DNA from 3 places in the Erwinia sp. L03-1 genome. Region 3 is predicted to be linked to each of the others. Evidence: predicted binding sites of a transcription regulator. Region 3 holds the regulator's gene; each other region holds the start of a gene.
The links. Region 3 encodes PhoB, which activates phosphate uptake and scavenging genes when phosphate is short. Its sites were predicted from a motif close to CTGTCATAAAACTGNCNNAT; they were not measured.
Positions count from the first base shown of each region.

Region 1: a site for PhoB is predicted at 806-825, ahead of glpT (glycerol-3-phosphate transporter). Genes of this name have one in related genera too.
Region 2: a site for PhoB is predicted at 1,114-1,133, ahead of pstS (phosphate ABC transporter substrate-binding protein PstS). Genes of this name have one in related genera too.

Region 1 is NZ_CM178762.1:4,574,527-4,576,798, forward strand. Features, by position in the region: gene AC4PCC_RS20915 (carboxylate/amino acid/amine transporter) at 1-567, opposite strand, end outside; gene glpT (glycerol-3-phosphate transporter) at 969-2,272, shown strand, end outside.
Region 2 is NZ_CM178762.1:4,839,300-4,841,571, reverse strand. Features, by position in the region: gene pstS (phosphate ABC transporter substrate-binding protein PstS) at 1-1,008, opposite strand, end outside; gene AC4PCC_RS22160 (TonB-dependent siderophore receptor) at 1,282-2,272, opposite strand, start outside.
Region 3 is NZ_CM178762.1:3,419,382-3,421,653, reverse strand. Features, by position in the region: gene AC4PCC_RS15860 (hypothetical protein) at 552-752, shown strand; gene phoB (phosphate response regulator transcription factor PhoB) at 1,023-1,712, shown strand; gene phoR (phosphate regulon sensor histidine kinase PhoR) at 1,734-2,272, shown strand, end outside.

The DNA of each region.
Region 1 (2,272 bases), 1.2 Mb from region 3:
AAACCAGGCCACGACGGCGACAGCGGCCGCGCCCAGATAGAACCAGGAGAACGCGGTATGCTGCGGCACGGGCCGAACTTCCTGTAGACGCTTGTACCCCACCAGGCCAATCGCAAAGCAGATATTCGCCAGCTGGACCAGCAGCAGGCCGAACCAGAAATGGTCACTTATTTTGTCGTAGCGAATAATGGCCGCGCCCACCACCGCCAGCAGGGCGCTAAACAGATAGCCCGCACGTATGCCACGCCCCCTTAGCAAATCGTAAATCAACGTCACCCAAAGAGGAGTGAGTACGGTAAACAGCAGAAAGTCCGATACGCTGAGATAGAGAAAAGCCTGAAAGCTGATCAGATACATAATGCCCAGCTGCATCGCGCCTACCGCCATATACAGCAGGATGGTCGAAATCCGGTGGCCGCGAAAACGTAAAAAGGGCAGGAAAACGACTGCCGCGAGCAGCAGGCGGATCAGCACGGAGAATACGCTATCAACCTGCCCCGCCAGATACTCGCCTATCAGGCTGAAAGAAAAGGCCCACAGGACTGTGGTGACAATCAGTAACGTCACAATGATTAACTCGGCAGTAAAAGGGGCCGTAGTGTAGCGAAAACTCAGGGAGCACAGGAAAATATTTGGTTTACAACTGAGCATTAACCAACCGAAAAATCCATAGACTCTTTGCGCTCATAAAATGTTCATAAACGAGCAGCCTGTCAGGCGCTCGCCTTTTATCTGTGACTGATTTCACTTTTTTGCCTCATCAGAACCTTCTGAACAAGTGACAACAGACACATAAAACATCTATTTGACATAAAATTGTAACATTTGCGCCCTTCTTCACGGTTCGCTTAGCCCCTCTCCCCTATCCTTTGCGCGATATGGAACATTGAGTCGTACGGAAGGTTCGACCGTTCCCGCCAGGCGCCTCAGGGCGTCAAAAATAGATAAACCGCGCCATCGGAGGCCAAATGCTAAGTATTTTTAAGCCAGCTGCGCACCAGCCACGGGTAGATGAGAAGCAAATTGATCCGCTATACCGCAAACTGCGCTGGCAAATTTTCCTGGGAATTTTCTTCGGCTATGCCGCCTATTATCTGGTGCGTAAGAACTTTGCGCTGGCAATGCCTTATCTTGTCGATCAGGGCTTCTCGCGCGGCGATTTGGGCTTCGCCCTGTCAGGCATCTCTATTGCCTACGGCATCTCGAAATTCATCATGGGGTCCGTTTCTGACCGTTCTAATCCGCGCGTTTTCCTGCCTGCCGGGCTGATCCTGGCCGCCGTGGTCATGCTGTTTATGGGATTTGTCCCCTGGGCCACCTCCAGCATTATGGTCATGTTTGTGCTGCTGTTTCTCTGTGGCTGGTTCCAGGGAATGGGATGGCCGCCGTGCGGAAGGACCATGGTGCACTGGTGGTCACAGAAGGAGCGCGGGAGAGTGGTTTCCGTCTGGAACTGCGCCCACAACGTCGGTGGCGGAATTCCGCCTCTGCTCTTTCTGTTGGGGATGGCCTGGTTTAACGACTGGAAAGCGGCACTCTATATGCCAGCATTCGGCGCCATCGTCATTGCGATTTTTGCCTTTGCCCTGATGCGCGATACGCCTCAGTCCTGCGGGCTGCCGCCGGTGGAAGAGTACAAAAACGACTATCCCCCAGACTACAACGAAAAGCAGGAGCAGGAGCTGACCGCCCGGCAAATTTTTATGCAGTACATTCTGCCTAACAAACTGCTGTGGTACATCGCGCTGGCGAACGTATTCGTCTATCTGCTGCGTTACGGCATTCTCGACTGGTCGCCCACCTACCTGAAAGAGGTCAAGCATTTCGCCCTGGATAAGTCCTCATGGGCCTATTTCCTCTATGAGTATGCCGGGATCCCTGGCACGCTACTGTGCGGCTGGATGTCAGACAAAGTCTTTAAAGGGAACCGGGGCGCGACCGGCGTATTTTTTATGGTGCTGGTGACCATTGCCACCGTGGTGTACTGGATGAACCCGGCCGGTAATCCGGGCATTGATATGGCCTGCATGATTATCATTGGCTTCCTGATTTACGGCCCCGTCATGCTAATCGGTCTCCATGCGCTGGAGCTGGCACCGAAGAAAGCGGCGGGCACCGCAGCCGGCTTTACCGGCCTGTTTGGCTATCTTGGCGGGTCGGTCGCGGCCAGCGCCATTGTGGGCTACACGGTAGATTACTTCGGCTGGAATGGTGGTTTTATCATTATGGTGGGCGGCTGTGTGATGGCGGTACTTCTGCTGGTGCTGACCAT
Region 2 (2,272 bases), 1.4 Mb from region 3:
GTCGGTTTTCCATGCGGCGCGGATCTGCTTAACCACCGCATCCGGCAGCGGCGCATAGTCGAGGCTGGTGGTGGTTTTGCTGCCGTTTTTGTAGGCCCAGTCGAAGAATTTCAGCACGGCTGCGCCCTTGTCGGCGCTATCCTGCACTTGATGCAGCAAAATGAAGGTGGTGGAGGTAATCGGCCAGGCATTTTCGCCCTTCTGAAACGTCAGATCCTGAGCAAAAGAGCGCTGCCAGTCTGCGCCTTTCGCCGCATTGCTGAAGCTCTGCTCACCGGGTTCAACCGCTTTGCCATCGGCATCCAGCAGTTTGGTCCAGGCCAGGCCGTTTTGTTTCGCATAGGCATACTCGACGTAGCCAATTGAGCCTGGCAGCCGCTGAACAAAGGCAGCAACGCCGTCGTTACCCTTACCGCCCAGGCCAACCGGCCAGTTTACGGTATTCCCCTTGCCCACTTTGCTGTTCCAGTCGCTGTTCACCTTTGCCAGGTAGCTGGTGAAGACGAACGAGGTGCCGGAGCCGTCGGCGCGGCGCACCACGTTGATGTTGCTGTCGGGCAGCTTAACGCCGGGGTTCAGGCGGCTAATAGCCGGGTCATTCCACTTTTTAACGTTGCCCAGGTAGATATCGCCGACGGTTTTCCCGTCCAGCGTCAGCTGGCCGGATTTCACGCCAGGCAGATTAACGGCCAAAACCACGCCGCCAATCACGGTCGGAAACTGGAACAGGCCATTTTTTTGCAGTTCGTCGTCTTTCATTGGGGCATCAGACGCGCCAAAGTCGACGGTTTTCGCGATTATTTGCTTTACACCGCCGGAGGATCCGATGCCCTGATAGTTAACCTGCGCACCCGTCGCCGTGTTGTACTCTGCGGCCCATTTGTTATAAACCGGTGCCGGGAAGGTGCCGCCCGCGCCGGTCAGATTGGTGGCCGCCATGACGGAAAGAGTGCTGAGTGAAAGGGTTACTGCGACGAATTGCGTCAGGGTTTTGCGTACCAGTGTCATATTCCCTCCGGGGGATTAAAAGTCAGACTACACGCGGTCTTAATCTCAGTATTTTTTGCTGCTGGAGGGAAAATAGGACATTTTGATGACAGTGACATGTACGCAATATGACAGTTTTATGACATGGAAAGTGACTGGCTGCCGGGCATAAAAAAACTCAGCGCAGGGTTATCCCACGCTGAGTTCTCGGGCCGACTGAGGCGTTACGCTGAATTATTGCGCGTATTACCGCAGCACATACCCCGGCACGCTATCTGGAACAGCGACGTCGCATCAGAAGTCGTAGCCGACGGTCGCCATAATAGTCCGCTCAGCGCCCCAGTAGCAGTAACCGGTACCGTAACAGGCCGAGACGTAGTCACGATCGGTCAGGTTATTGGCATTAACCTGCACAAAGGCACCTTTCAGGCTGCTGTTCCAGGCGCCCAGATCGGCACGCACTGATGCGTCAAACAGCGTGACGGAGGGCAGCCGCGTGGTATTTTCGTTATCCGCCCACTGCTTGCCGATATAGCGCACGCCCGCACCGACGCTCAGTCCATAGTCAAACTGGTATTTAGCCCAGGCCGACGCCATGGAGTTTGGCGTCACGTAAGGGGTATGTCCGTCGTTGCCGTCCACCGAGTCCTTATAGCGCACGTGGTTCACCGTATAGCTGGCAAGGGTGCTCAGGCGCGGCGTGAGCTGGTTGTGTGCTTCCAGCTCCAGCCCCTGTGAATGCACTTTTCCTGCCGGATCATAGTAGGAGCCTACCACCACGCGGTTGCCGACATCCTTCTGCGTTAAATCATAAACGGCGATGGAGTAGAGATCGGAAGTACCCACCGGCTGATACTTCACACCGGCCTCATACTGCTCAGAGGTCGTTGGCTTGAGCAGGTTACCGTCCCGACCAGAGAGGGACTGCGGCGTAATGGCCTGGCTGTAGCTGGCGTAAGGCGAAATGCCGTTATCGAAGGCATAGAGCAGGGCCGCGCGACCGCCAATATGGTCATCCTGACGACGGTATTTGCTGTCGTAAGCATAGTTTTCCGTCTGCGAGACGATGCGATCGTAGCGGCCGGACAGGTCCAGATGCCACTTATCCCACACCATCTCATCCTGCAGATAGACCCCGGTCTGGTAGTAGCGGCGCTGCGACTTGCTGAAGGTGTAGTCCGGGTTAAGGCCCACAGCCTGACCGGTAACGGCATTCAGCTGGCTGGCATAGCCGCTGGCGTCGCTCAGATCATTTTTATACTGATGATATTCAGCGCCCAGCACC
Region 3 (2,272 bases):
GCGCTGCGGAATGCCTGTCACCGGGCCCCACCCGCCGGCTTATTGCATTGTGCTGGCTGCGGGTAAGGGCGGTGTCGGAGATTCCCGGAAACTCTTCGCCAGATATGAATGCGTGCAGGAAGTATGCAATGACCAAAATAGTTGGGATATGAAGAAAATCAGAAGACTGAGAGTGCACAGTTTATTGTGACTGGTTTTTTTGTGATGCAGATAAATGACCTAAATAGCGGCACCAAAAACTAAATCGAAAAGTGAGCCGAATCCTGCCCGAGAGCAAACCTTAACGGGGATAGGCTATGAAATCTGCGGACAGATAAACGGTTTTACCGGAGCAGCTCAGCAGCCCGCGGACAGATAAACGGTTTTACCGGAGCAGCTCAGCAGCCCGCGGACAGATAAAAGGTTTTACTGGAAGCAGCTCAGCAGCCTACGGACAGATAAACGGGTTTACTTAAAGCGGCCCAGAAGCCTGAGAGGTGGATAATCCCTGCGGGTGACGGGCAATCCGCAGCGCTGCGGCGAAGACGGAAGGCCAGGCGAGGGCAGCAGGGATGCTGCACTCAGGGAGCGGCGGGCAGGGATGCCCGCTCGCGACCGGGCCGTCCGGCCTGAAGTCGGAGCCAAAGGCACCATGCGAAGCGTGGCGCGAGGACGCCCGTCACCCGCAGGGATTATCCACCGACAAAGCCGACATTGCAGCCGACACAACCAACCGGCAAACGTCGAAACTGTCCACCAGGCAAAACCTGTAGCTGCGACGCCCGGCACCCGCTGGGATTATCCACCGGCACAGCAGAAATTGCAGCCAGCACAACCCACCAGTAACCGCGGGGATTATCCACCGACACAGCAAATAGTGCAGCCCGTCACCCGCAGGGATTATCCACCGGCGGCGCAGATATCCATCCCATGCAGCATAATTGCGTCTGGGGCTGGGGCTTTTTTCATAAATATGTCATAAAAGTGACGCATAATAACGCCGCGAGTCTCAATGACATCCCGTTACCGCAGCAGGAGTAATAATGGCTAAGCGCATTCTGGTGGTTGAAGATGAAGCCCCCATCCGTGAAATGCTCTGTTTCGTTCTGGAACAAAATGATTACCAACCGATTGAAGCAGAAGACTATGACAGCGCCATCAACCTGCTCATTGAACCCTGGCCCGACCTCATACTGCTGGACTGGATGCTTCCCGGCGGATCGGGCATTCAGCTCATCCGGCACTTGAAGCGTGAAGCCATGACCCGACATATACCGGTCATGATGCTCACGGCGCGCGGCGAAGAAGAAGATCGCGTTCGGGGCCTTGAGGTGGGAGCCGATGACTACATCACCAAGCCATTCTCACCGAAAGAGCTTATCGCCCGCATCAAAGCGGTCATGCGCCGTATTTCACCGATGGCGGTGGAAGAAGCGATCGAAATGCAGGGACTGACACTGGATCCCTCATCCCACCGGGTGATGTCCGATACCCAGCCCGTTGAAATGGGGCCGACGGAATATAAGCTGCTGCACTTCTTTATGACCCATCCCGAGCGGGTTTACAGCCGTGAACAGTTGCTTAATCACGTATGGGGCACTAACGTTTACGTCGAAGATCGTACCGTTGATGTGCATATTCGCCGACTGCGCAAAGCGCTCGAACTTACCGGGCACGATCGCATGGTGCAAACGGTGCGCGGCACAGGTTACCGTTTTTCCTCACGCTACTGATCTCGCAACGGAGTATCCACCGTGCTGGAACGCCTCTCCTGGAAGAGATTACTGCTTGAACTGCTGCTGGCGTGCCTGCCCGCGCTGGCTATCAGCCTGCTGATCGGCTATCTGCCGTGGCTGCTGCTGCTCTCCGTGCTGGCCCTGCTGGGCTGGCATTTTGCCAACATCCTTCGTCTTTCTCACTGGTTGTGGATCGACCGCAGCATGACGCCGCCAGGTGGGCGCGGCAGCTGGGAACCCCTTTTTTACGGTATTTACCAGATGCAGGCGCGAAACCGCCGTCGACGTCGCGAACTCGGCCATCTGATCAAACGCTTTCGCAGCGGCGCCGAATCACTGCCTGATGCGCTGGTGCTGACCACCGAAGAGGGCAGCATCTTCTGGTGCAACGGCCTCGCCCAGCAGATGCTCGGTCTGCGCTGGCCCGAAGATAACGGACAAAATATCCTCAACCTGCTGCGCTATCCTGAGTTCACCCGCTATCTGCGCCAGCGGGAATTTTCCCGCCCGCTGATGCTGGTGTTAAACAGCCAGCGGCACCTTGAATTCCGCGTAAT